One region of the Roseburia hominis A2-183 genome, then DNA from elsewhere that is predicted to be linked to it. Evidence: predicted binding sites of a transcription regulator. Region 1 holds the regulator's gene; each other region holds the start of a gene.
The links. Region 1 encodes Rex, which represses fermentation and respiration genes when NADH is low (regulators of the CRP and FNR family bind a similar motif). Its sites were predicted from a motif close to ATTGTTAANTANTTAACAAT; they were not measured.

Region 1 (3,198 bases):
CGCAGCCGCTTGCATATGCGGCTTTCGCGCAAAGATATGCCGCTCCGGACATTCCCTGGCTTCCGGCAATCACGAGAAGTCTGCCGAACGTTCCCTTGTTGGAGTGGCTCTCCCTTGCGGCAAGAAGGGACAGATCCGCGTCTTCTAACGCTGCCACCGCCGGTTTGCGCTCCCCGAATGCATCCGGCGTAATCCCGATATCCGCCACAACGACTTTCCCGGCGTACTGATTGCCCGGCCACAGCAGGCATCCCACCTTTTCAAACGCGAATGTGACCGTCAGATCTGCCCGGAAAGCGGTTCCCAGCACATTTCCATTGTCCGCCGAAATGCCGGAAGCAATGTCAACCGCCGCCTTCGCCCCTTCCATGGCATTCATCCGGTCGATTAACGATGCGTATTCTCCCTCCACACTGCGCGATAATCCCACGCCGAATACCGCGTCGATCACGAGCGTGTAGGACTTCCCCTCCGGAAATTCCGTGAGGATCTTACCGCCGTACGCAAGAAAGATCTTCTTCTGGAGCTGATTGCCGACGGACGCTTTTCCTGTGTGCGGCGCTTCCAATACATCGACGGTGTTTCCCGCCTGCATGAGTATTCTGGCGATCGCATAGCCGTCTCCGCCGTTGTTGCCGCTGCCGCAGACGACGAGTGTTCTTGACGTATTCCGTTTTTCCCGGCGCAGTGTCTCCACAAAGGAAAACGCCGCCCGCTCCATCAACACTGCCTGCGGCATATGAAATTCCTCGATTGTCCGGCTGTCATAAAGATTCATCTCCCGGCTGTTTACGATATATCGCATCTTTTCCCTCCCGCCTGCCGGCATCACACCCGGCATTTTATTTCAGTAAAACACTGGAACAAAGTTCCCTATAGAGTAAAAAAGAGATCCTGCTATGCAGGACCTCTTTTAATCTGTCTGACGGCTGTTCTCTTTGGCGCGCTGATTCTTCACAATATTGTAGGATAACTGCATCAGGCTGTCCGAGAGATGGACATTTTCCACAACAACGTCCTTATTGATCAATTCCAGATCCACATGTGCAAAATTCCAGATCGCATGAATGCCAAGACCGACCAGACGGTTGGCAATGGCGTCCGCTTTTTCCTTCGGCATGGTAAGCGCTGCAATGTCTACTTTGTTCTCTCTACAGAAATCTTCCAGCTCATCCAGCATACGGATCTTGATCCCGCGCACAGTCACACCGTCCAACGCCGGATTGACATCGAACAGTCCGATGATCATAAATCCAAGCTTTTCAAACTTCACGTAATTGGCGAGTGCCTGCCCGAGATTTCCGGCACCGATCACGATAATATTGTGCTGCTGGTTCAGTCCTAGAATCTTGCCGATTTCCTCATATAGGTATTTTACGTTATATCCATATCCCTGCTGGCCAAATCCCCCAAAATTATTGAGATCCTGACGAATCTGGGATGCGGTGACATTCATCCTGAGGCTCAGATCATTTGAAGAAATACGTTCTACCCCGGCGTCCAGCAATTCTCCCAGATATCTGTAATACCGCGGCATTCGACGAATGACAGCCTGTGATATTTCTTTTTCCTGCATGGTGATGCCCACCTTTCTATCAAAACATCTCTTTTATTATAGTGATAAACCAGATATCTGTCAATGTGTCAAAAATTTAACAACCAGACGGCATCCCTCACGACTCAAGCTCCATCGATACCTGCTCCCATTCCTCGTAGCATTTTTCCAGCTCGCTCCGGTATTCATTCTGTCTGCCGGTCAGCTCGCCGAGCTTCGCGGAATTGGTTGCATTGGCAGGATCTGCGCACTCCTCATCAATGCCGGCGATCAGATCCTCCAGCTCGGCAATGCGCTCTTCCGCCTTCTTTAGCGTATTCTCAAGCTTGCGGATGCGCGCCTGCTCGGCTTTCTGCGTCTGCCAGTCCGCTTTCTTGTCTGTTCCACTTCCGTCCTGCGCCACGGTCTGTTCCGTCATCTGCGCCGCCTGCGCCTTCGGCTCCGCCTCCACATAGATCCGGGTCAGCTCGTCATGTTTTTCCAGATAGTAATCGTAATTCCCGATATAGTTGACAATCGTCCCTCCCGTCAAATCCAGAATCCGGGTTGCGGTCTGATTGATAAAATAACGGTCGTGCGACACGAAAAAGACGGTTCCGGTGTACTGGTTTAACGCCGACTCCAAAATCTCTTTGGATGTGATGTCCAGATGGTTGGTCGGCTCATCCAGAATCAGAAAATTCGCATCGGAAAGCATCAGTTTGGCAAGGGAGACGCGCCCGCGCTCCCCACCGCTTAAGTCTGCAATCCGCTTGAATACATCATCGTTCGTAAATAAAAACGCCGCCAGGACATTGCGGATCTTCGTGTGGTTTAACTGCGGATAGTCATCCGCAATCTCCTCAAAGATCGTTTTCTCCATATGGAGCAGCTGATGTTCCTGATCGTAGTACCCGATGTGCACATTCGACCCGAGCACGATGGTTCCGCCGTCCGCCAGAAGCAGTTCGTTGATGATCTTAAGAATCGTCGTCTTGCCGGTTCCGTTATTGCCGATCAGCGCCACGCGCTCCCCACGCTTAATCTCAAAAGAGAGATCGTCAAACAGCGTATGTGTTCCGAACGCTTTCCTTAAATGCTCCACCGTAAGAACATCATTACCGCTTGTCACATCCGGCTCGAGCACAATATGGATGTCCGTGTTCTCATCCGTCGGCTTTTCGAGACGCTCGATCTTATCCAGCATCTTTTCACGGCTCTCCGCCCGCTTAATCGATTTCTCGCGGTTAAAAGACTTGAGCTTTGTGATGACCTCTTCCTGGTGCTTAATCTCCCGCTGCTGGTTGTAATACTGCTTTAACAGATCTTCCCGGATCTTCGCCTTTTTCTTCGCAAATTCCGTGTAATTTCCCTGGTAGACATACCCCTGATGCTGGAAAATCTCCACCACTTTGGTGACGACGCGGTCCAGAAAATAGCGGTCATGCGACACGATCACGACCGCTCCCTTATAGTTCATCAAAAATCCCTCCAGCCACTGGATCGATTCCATATCCAGATGGTTGGTCGGCTCGTCTAAAAGCAGGACATCCGGCTTTGTCACAAGGAGCTTGCCCAGTGACACGCGCGTCTTCTGTCCGCCGGAAAGTTCGCTCATCTGCCGGTCAAATTCACTCTCCACAAAGCCAAGTCCCTTTAAGATT
Region 2 (3,198 bases), 500 kb from region 1:
AAGCATTTGCGTAGGTATCACGCGGATCAAGGATTCCAGAATCAACACCCGGAAGCTCTGTCGGAACCTCGAAGTTGAAGTATGGAATCGTCTTGGTCGGAGCAGTCTTGATGGCGCCGTTTAAGATGGCATCGATGATACCACGGGTATCCTTAATGGAGATACGCTTGCCTGTGCCGTTCCATCCTGTGTTAACAAGATATGCCTTAGCACCGCTCTTCTCCATCTTCTTAACAAGCTCCTCAGCGTACTTGGTCGGATGCAGCTCAAGGAATGCCTGTCCGAAGCAAGCGGAGAAAGTAGGAGTCGGCTCAGTGATACCGCGCTCTGTACCAGCAAGCTTTGCTGTGAATCCAGACAGGAAGTAGTACTGTGTCTGCTCCGGTGTCAGGATAGATACTGGCGGAAGTACGCCGAATGCATCTGCGGACAGGAAGATAACGTTCTTTGCTGCCGGTGCAGAAGAGATCGGGCGAACAATGTTCTGAATGTGATCGATCGGGTAAGATACACGGGTGTTCTCGGTTACGCTCTTGTCTGCGAAATCGATCTTGCCGTTTGCATCCAGAGTAACGTTCTCAAGAAGTGCGTTACGTTTGATTGCATTGTAGATATCCGGCTCGGAATCCTTGTCAAGGTTGATAACCTTAGCATAGCATCCACCCTCGAAGTTGAATACACCGTTGTCATCCCAGCCGTGCTCGTCATCACCGATCAGAAGACGCTTCGGGTCTGTGGAAAGTGTTGTCTTACCTGTACCGGAAAGACCGAAGAAGATAGCGGTATTCTCGCCGTTTAAGTCTGTGTTTGCAGAGCAGTGCATGGAAGCCATACCCTTGAGCGGAAGGAAGTAGTTCATCATGGAGAACATACCTTTCTTCATCTCTCCGCCGTACCAGGTATTAACGATAACCTGCTCTTTGCTTGTGATGTTGAACATAACAGCAGTCTCGGAATTCAGACCTAACTCTTTGTAGTTCTCAACTTTTGCCTTGGAAGCGTTGTATACAACGAAATCCGGCTCAAAGTTCTCAAGCTCCTCAGCGGTTGGCTTGATGAACATGTTGGTTACAAAGTGTGCCTGCCAAGCTACCTCAACGATGAAACGGATAGCCATACGGGTATCTTTGTTTGCACCGCAGAATGCATCAACTACGAAAAGTCTCTTGTTGGAGAGCTCTTTGATAGCGATGTCCTTTACTGCATTCCAGGCTTCCTGGGTAGCCGGGTGGTTATCATTCTTATACTCATCGGAGGTCCACCATACAGTGTCCTTGGAGTTTTCATCTACAACGATGAATTTGTCTTTTGGAGAACGACCTGTATAGATACCGGTCATAACGTTCACTGCACCCAGCTCGCTGACCTGTCCTTTTTCGTAGCCTTTCAGCTCCGGTTTGGTCTCCTCTTCAAATAACATCTCATAAGAAGGATTGTACACAACTTCTGTGGTTCCGGTAATACCGTACTTGCTTAAATCGATTGTTGCCATCTTATTAAACCTCTTTCCTTTCATATTTATATGGTAAACACCTGCGGATAGCAGGCTTTACGATATCTTTTCCGGGATGCTGGAATTTGCCAACTTCCCCTACCATAATTATACATAGTTAACTCATAAAATCAATAAAAAATTGTTAAAATTTTAGCAAATTCTGTATAGAAATGGGAGAGGAAAAGAGGGGGAACCTGCGGCGGGAGGCGTTGACAGTACAGAAGGGATTCGGTATAATCCAAAAGAGTTCAAAACAGGAGTTTATCGGCAGAGATATGAAGTTCCATGGAAAAGAGAGGCCGCGGCAGACAGCCGTGGCTTTTGCACTATAATATAGAAAGAAGTGGGTTTTAATTATGAGGTATCAGATCAGACACGCACGCGTCCAGTTCGGCGGGGACGTGATTCTGCGGGACGTCAATTTTAAGGTACACGACAGGGAAAAAATTGCGGTTGTGGGGCGCAACGGCTGTGGAAAGACGACCCTGCTAAAGCTGATTGCCGGGGATATAGAGATGAGCAACTTAGACAGTGACGAGGAGTGCGGCATCACGATGGCGGGAGGCCAGGAGATCGGTTTCCTGCGGCAGGTCAACTTTGTGGACGCGGAGGTGACCGTGGAGGACGAATTAAAAAAAGTTTTTGTACCGGTGTTTGCCTGTGAGGAGCGCATGAAAGAGCTGGAGGAGCAGATGAAGACGGCGGCAGAGACAAAGGAGACTGCGCCGGATGGGGCGCTCCTGCGCGAGTATGACAGATTGCAGAAGCAGATGGAGGCGATGCGGGGATATTCCTGGCGCAGGGATATGGAGACGATGTTCCAGCGGTTTGGATTTGCACTGGAGGATCTGCGGCGTCCGATCGGCAGTTTTTCCGGAGGGCAGCAGACGAAAGTGGCGTTTATAAAGCTGCTTCTGACGCGCCCGGATATCATGCTGCTCGACGAGCCGACGAACCATCTGGATCTGCCGACAATCGAGTGGCTGGAAAATTATCTGAAAGGCTATGACAAAGCGGTCGTGATCGTGTCGCATGACCGGATGTTTCTGGACAAGGTGGCGGATGTGACCTATGAGATCGAGTATCACGAGATGAAGCGCTATCCGGGAAACTACACGTATTTCATGCAGCGCAAGCAGGAGGATCTCATCAAGCAGGAGAAGGATTACGAGGAACAGCAGAAAGAGATCAAACGGCTGACGGACTGGATTGAAAAGTGGAAGAACACACCGACCAAGGTGGCGGCGACGCGCTCAAAACGCATGGCGATCGAGCACATGGTGAAGATTGAGAAGCCGAGACGCTTTGATACGCGCGCATTTCACGGGCGGTATACGCCGCGTATCGAGAGCTACACCAATGTGATTCAGGCAAAAGACCTCTCCATCGGCTATGATGCACCGCTGGCAGAGGTGTCCTTTTTGCTGCAGAAAAAGGAGCGTCTGGCGATCATCGGGGAGAATGGCAAGGGAAAATCTACATTATTAAAGACACTGATCGGAGAACTGCCGGCACTTGGCGGCAGCTTCAAATTCGGGCAGAACGTGGAGTGGGGGTATTTTGACCAGCAGAAAGCGGTGATGGAGCAGGCACCGCCCCAGCAGACCGTGCTTGAGAATTTCTGGGCAGCGTATCCGGGGTACCTGCGCGAGGAGGTGCGCAGCGCGCTCGGCGGCTTTTTATTTTCCGGGGAGGATGTGGAG
Region 3 (3,198 bases), 150 kb from region 1:
CAAAGAGGATGAGAATGGATTTACCATCTATCAGACGGCTTCCTATGAGAAGATGGAAGGACTTGGCTACCTGTGTTCCTTTGAAAAAAGCGACGCATGGATGAATTACGGTGCGGGAGAGAACCTGATCGCCTACACGGAGGACGGAACGCTGTATTACCTGATGCAGCCGACGGATGTTGCGTGCGATACGGAGGATCAGACAATCGTGGAAGAGTACGGATCCATGATGGAGGAGGTCACGGCCATCGCATCAAGTGTGAAGATCGATGCGGATGACGTTCATTACGATGCCGATCAGTATGTCGTTCCGGTTGGCGCAATACTGCCGGTGACGGAGGAGAATCTGTCGGATCTGTCAGAGCAGGAACTCTATCTGGCGGCAAACGAGATTTATGCCAGACATGGAAAAACCTTTGATGACACCTACCTGCAGGCGCATTTTGATGCGTGCAGCTGGTATACGCCCGCCGGGGGAGCGACTGCAGGCGATGCGGGATTAAGTGAGATTGAGCAGGCGAATCTGAAACTGATCAAGGCAATGCAGACGGCATATGAAGCGGAACATATATATCCGAAATCCTATTCGGCAGGCGAGACCGCAGAGATCGCTCTTTTGGACAATGGAGTTCTTAACGAAGTCAGCTACACGGTAACCGGTAAGGGGGAGCAGGTGGTCTGCACGCTCACGATCGACGGGACAGCGTACGACCTTGCCGAGTACATTCAGATGCACGCGCCGGTTGAGGATGCGTTTTATGTGACAGACCTTGTGGAGAACATCGGAACACCGGAAGAGGATGATGGTCTGGAGATTGCCGTACTTGATGAAGGAACAGATGGCATCGGGGCGACCCATTTTTTCAAATATGATGGAGATCTTTACTATCTGGGAGAGGTCGGAGGATTCCCGTTCCGGGACCGGAATGCCGGATTCAGCGGTTTTAACGGCCAGGGCGGTGTGATGGATCTGATCCGTTACGACAAGCCGGCAGACTGCATCCTGCAGGGGTATGCCTGGTACAACAGTTCGGAGAAGAAGATCGAGCATGCGGACGGCGGGCTTTATTCCTATTACGAGCCGTGTAAGCTGGAGCATAAGGGAGCACTGACCGTGTATTTTTCGATGGATGAGACATCAGCAGAACAGACGATTGCGGCAGGGGAGGACATCTACTGTATCCGGTCGGACGGAGACGGTTGGATGTATGTGCGTGCAAAAGACGGAACGGAAGGGTTTTTACCTGTGACGCAAATGTAAGAAAAGCAGCTGTTTTGACAAAAGTGCATAAAATTTGCAGTACCCACTTGTGAAAATCAAGAAAATGTGAGAGAATAAATGCAGTATGTTAAATGTGTAACAATGTTTAACAACTCAGTTCTATTTATGCGAAAGGAGTCTTAAAATGATTTACACTAAGGAAGTTGAAAACATGTGCCCAGTCGCAAAGGGCGCAAAACATGAACCAGCTCCGATTCCGGAAGAAGGCAAGTGGGTTCATTCCAAAAAAATTGAAGATATTTCAGGCTTTACACACGGTGTAGGCTGGTGTGCACCTCAGCAGGGTGCCTGCAAGCTTTCCCTGAATGTGAAGAATGGTGTGATCGAAGAGGCATTAGTTGAGACCATCGGATGCTCCGGTATGACACATTCTGCAGCTATGGCAGCAGAGGTATTACAGGGTAAGACCATCCTTGAGGCACTCAATACAGACCTTGTCTGTGATGCCATCAATACAGCAATGAGAGAGTTATTCTTACAGATCGTTTACGGTCGTACACAGAGTGCTTTCTCTGATGATGGACTTGCAATCGGTGCCGGTCTTGAGGATTTAGGAAAAGGACTTCGTTCCCAGGTTGGTACCATGTACGCAACCAAGGAGAAGGGCGTTCGTTATCTGGAGATGGCTGAGGGCTATGTAACAGGTATCGCTCTTGACGAGAACAACGAGGTTATCGGATACCAGTTCGTTTCTCTTGGAAAAATGACTGACTTCATCAAAAAAGGCGATGATCCGAACACTGCTTGGGAGAAAGCAAAGGGACAGTACGGCCGTGTAGCAGATGCTGTTAAAATCATCGACCCGAGAGAAGAGTAGGAAAGGAGACGGACGAAAATGGCATTATTTGAAGGATATGAAAGAAGAATTGACCAGATCAACGCTGTATTAAACAGCTATGGTATCAGCTCCATCGAAGAGGCAGAGAAGATTACCAAAGATGCTGGTTTGAATGTATATGATCAGGTAAAGAAGATTCAGCCGATCTGTTTCGAGAACGCTTGCTGGGCTTACACAGTAGGTGCTGCAATCGCAATCAAGAAAGGATGCACAAAGGCTGCTGATGCTGCTGCAGCAATCGGTGAGGGTCTTCAGGCATTCTGTATCCCGGGTTCTGTTGCTGACCACAGAAAAGTAGGTCTTGGACATGGTAACCTTGGTAAGATGTTATTAGAGGAAGAGACCGAGTGCTTCTGCTTCCTGGCAGGTCACGAGTCTTTCGCAGCTGCTGAGGGTGCAATCGGTATCGCTGAGAAGGCAAACAAAGTACGTCAGAAACCTCTGCGCGTTATCTTAAACGGTCTTGGAAAAGACGCTGCACAGATCATCTCTCGTATCAATGGATTTACATTCGTTGAGACACAGTATGACTACAAGGCAGCAAAATTAAACGTTGTATACGAGAAGGCATACTCCAACGGACTTCGCGCTACTGTAAAGTGCTACGGTGCAGATGACGTTCAGGAAGGTGTTGCAATCATGCATCACGAGAACGTAGGTGTTTCCATCACCGGTAACTCTACGAACCCGACACGTTTCCAGCATCCGGTTGCAGGTACATACAAGAAAGAATGTATCGAGCAGGGTAAGAAATACTTTTCCGTTGCATCCGGCGGTGGTACAGGCCGTACCCTTCACCCGGACAACATGGCAGCAGGTCCTGCTTCCTACGGTATGACAGATACCATGGGACGTATGCACTCTGACGCACAGTTCGCAGGTTCCTCTTCCGTACCGGCTCACGTTGAGATGATGGGTCTGATCGGAATGGGTAACAACCCGATGGTTGGTGCTACAGTTGCTGTTGCAGTAAGTGTTGAGGAAGCTCACAAAGCTGGTAAGTTCTAAGTAGTATCGTATTTAATTGAAAAGCAGGGAATATACTTTAAGCGGTATGTTCCTTGCTTTTTATTCTATA
Region 4 (3,198 bases), 1.1 Mb from region 1:
ACCTGTTTCTGACACGCACCGGCGCACTCAAACGGTATGTAAAAAGAATCTCGCTTGCGAGATTCTCCGCGCGCGAGCGGTTCGCAAAGCGATATTTTCCTTACCGCGAGCTGCGCATCCTCGCGGAGCGTTTTTTATTTCATAGGAATGTTCTGCTTTCACATATTAATATATCACGGTATTTCCTATGAAACAAAAAAATCCCCTCTCCGCCGGCAATCCGGCAAAGAAGGGATCTGTCCTAACCTGACTTCTTAATTGCGTTCATGTAAGATGGATTACATAATCTTGCGGAACAGCTCTTTTAAATCCTCCACCGATGCATCCTTCGGATTGCCCGGTGCGCAGGCATCCGCATGCGCGGACTCTGCAAGGAAATCAAGATCTGACTCTTTGATAGCTTCCAGTTTTGACGGAATTCCCACATCCTCGGAGAGCTTTCTGACTGCTGCAACAGCGGCTTTCCGGTACTCTTCCTGCGACATGGCATCCACACCTTCTACGCCCATCGCCCGTGCAATTTCACGGTACTTCTCGCCTGTGCAGTCTGCATTGTACTCCATCACAATCGGGAGCATCATCGCACATGCCACACCGTGCGGCGTATCATAAACCGCACCTAATGTATGTGCCATGGAGTGGGCAATTCCAAGACCGACATTGGAAAATCCCATACCTGCGATATACTGTCCGAGTGCCATACCCTCGCGTCCTTCCGGCGTGTTTGCCACCGCGCCGCGCAGAGATTTTGAAATAATCTCGATGGCCTTTAAATGGAACATATCTGTCATCTCCCATGCCGCCTTCGTCGTGTAACCCTCGATGGCATGTGTCAGCGCATCCATTCCGGTCGATGCCGTCAGCCCCTTCGGCATGGAGGACATCATTTCCGGATCTACCACAGCAATGATCGGCATATCATGCGGATCTACGCATACAAACTTTCTCTTTCTCTCAACATCCGTGATAACATAGTTGATCGTAACCTCTGCAGCGGTACCTGCGGTTGTCGGCACAGCAATGATCGGCACACACGGCTTCCTGGTCGGCGCAACGCCCTCCAGGCTTCTGACGTCCTCAAATTCCGGATTTGCGATGATAATGCCGATCGCTTTTGCCGTATCCATAGAAGATCCGCCGCCGATTGCAATAATATAGTCCGCTCCGGATTTTTTGAACGCAGCCACACCGGTCTGCACGTTCTCAATCGTAGGATTTGCCTTGATGTTGGAATAAATCTCGTAGGAAAGCCCTGCCTGATCCAGCAGATCCGTTACCTTTGTGGATACCTGAAACTTAATCAGATCCGGGTCTGAGCAGACAAATGCCTTTTTGTAGTCGTGCGCTTTCGCCTCATTCACGATCTCCGCAATCGCTCCCGCCCCATGATAGGATGTCTGATTCAACATAATTCTGTTTGCCATTTTTTTGTTCCCCTTTCCCATACATAATGATCTTTGATCGTATTTTAACAACACAATGTACAAAAGGGAAGTGACAGAATCCGGGAAGTGTAACTATTTATCACAATTTCTATTTCAAAATCCTCTATTATCAATACAATATTTCTAATTGTTCAAACAACTCGCTTATTTTCTCGGGCATCGCCTTCACCATAAGTTCTGCTAAGCGCTCCGGCGGCATCTTCGTCCCCTCCGTCACCCATTTCACTGTCATATACACGGAACTCTGGCAGTACATCTCGAGTAAAAATCCAATCTCCTCATCAGGCATTTTCCCTGTTTTCTGTCGGATCAGATCCTCGTAAAACGCCAGAATCAGCCTGAAATCATGATCTTTGAGATTATTCTGATCCGCAGACTTAAAACCGGCGGAAAAAAAGACCCGCTCTTCCCGAATGTAGATAAATTTTTTCACGAGACTCTCATAAATATTTTTCCCGCTCCCCATATGTTCAAAAGACTTGTGAAGTAAAATATCAAAATACCAGTTGATCAGATCGTACTTGTCAATAAAATTGCGATAAAATGTCTGCCTTGTAACACCGCACAATTCCGTCAGCTGTGTCACGGTAATGTTATCGACCGGTGTCGTCTTCATGCATTCCTTCATCGCCTCCGCCAGACGGTATTTTGTGCGGGTTCCCTTTGTCGTCGTATCCACCTTCCGTCTCCTTCCGCTTCGCGTCCTGCGCTTCTTTGTCCGGTTAAATGCCTGCTCTTTTGCTACAGTTCCTGTCCATCGTCCGTTTCCGTATTTTCGTCCCCCACCGGATCAGGCATCTCATATCCGCCCGTGATTCCCTCCTGTGTGATATGATATACGGTAATTCCCGTCACTACCGCCACTGCGAAGGCGATGGTTACCGCAGTAAGCCAAAGCACCACCCGGGCGCTTACCTTCTTTTTCGGATAAGTGATCTCCGGCTTTGTGCGCCGCGGCTGCGCCACCGGCACACCACCGCCCTGCGCGGATGTACTGCCGCTTCCCCCGATATTTCCCATGTATCCCTGGGTCATCGGAACCGACCAGATTCTTCTCTCCAACGGCACGTACATTCCCGCCGGTGCCCCCTGAATCAGCGTAAATCCCGTGTGGTAAAAATAATTCGCTGCTGACGGCGCAGCCTGCACCGTCACTCGCCCGCACTGCAATCGGGATGCCGCAAAGTTGCACATCCGGTCCACCAGATTGCTGCCGATCCGTCTTCTAAAATACTGCGGTCTTACATACAGCGCTGTGATATGTCCGACATTCTGCATGGCACTGACGCCGCACATCTGCCCGTTTTCAAATGCGCCCCATAAAAACAGCCTTCCCGCCAGCATCTCCTGTGAAAGATTGGGCAGATTCATATAGTCATAATACTGCTGCACCTCCGCCGCATTTCTTGTATACGGACGCACACACTGCTCATAGACCTCATGCGCCGTCTGCACCGCCCACTGTATCTCATTTCCGTATAATAATCGAATCTCCATCTGTATCTGCTCCTCTTTCACAATGCCCGATCCATAGAACTCTTCCATCACATTTTAACTCATTCTACCATGAATCTGAAAATTCAACAATATCCGGGATACCGGCAGCTGCACAGGAAGCACCGCATCCTCTGGAGTGAAAAACCGCGCGAGTCCGTTTCCGGCTCTGCGCGGTTTCGTTTCATCCTATAGTATATGGTAAGCTTGCTTCTAACGCGTCTACTATTCCTCTTCTTCCTCCGGCTCGTCTTTTGCC

Region 2: pckA (phosphoenolpyruvate carboxykinase (ATP)) is a predicted target of Rex. The motif match lies at 1,634-1,653, and genes of this name have one in related genera.
Region 3: RHOM_RS08360 (iron-sulfur cluster assembly scaffold protein) is a predicted target of Rex. The motif match lies at 1,346-1,365, and genes of this name have one in related genera.
Region 4: fucO (lactaldehyde reductase) is a predicted target of Rex. The motif match lies at 1,457-1,476, and genes of this name have one in related genera.

What each region holds. Positions count from the first base shown of each region.
Region 1 is NC_015977.1:1,710,626-1,713,823, forward strand. Features, by position in the region: gene RHOM_RS07665 (bifunctional ADP-dependent NAD(P)H-hydrate dehydratase/NAD(P)H-hydrate epimerase) at 1-805, opposite strand, end outside; gene RHOM_RS07670 (redox-sensing transcriptional repressor Rex) at 914-1,576, opposite strand; gene abc-f (ribosomal protection-like ABC-F family protein) at 1,674-3,198, opposite strand, start outside.
Region 2 is NC_015977.1:2,208,745-2,211,942, reverse strand. Features, by position in the region: gene pckA (phosphoenolpyruvate carboxykinase (ATP)) at 1-1,492, opposite strand, end outside; gene RHOM_RS09905 (ABC-F family ATP-binding cassette domain-containing protein) at 1,852-3,198, shown strand, end outside.
Region 3 is NC_015977.1:1,860,220-1,863,417, reverse strand. Features, by position in the region: gene RHOM_RS08365 (YARHG domain-containing protein) at 1-1,261, shown strand, start outside; gene RHOM_RS08360 (iron-sulfur cluster assembly scaffold protein) at 1,407-2,099, shown strand; gene RHOM_RS08355 (GGGtGRT protein) at 2,118-3,128, shown strand.
Region 4 is NC_015977.1:578,736-581,933, reverse strand. Features, by position in the region: gene fucO (lactaldehyde reductase) at 279-1,424, opposite strand; gene RHOM_RS02595 (TetR/AcrR family transcriptional regulator C-terminal domain-containing protein) at 1,555-2,124, opposite strand; gene RHOM_RS02590 (GNAT family N-acetyltransferase) at 2,187-2,942, opposite strand; gene glpK (glycerol kinase GlpK) at 3,165-3,198, opposite strand, start outside.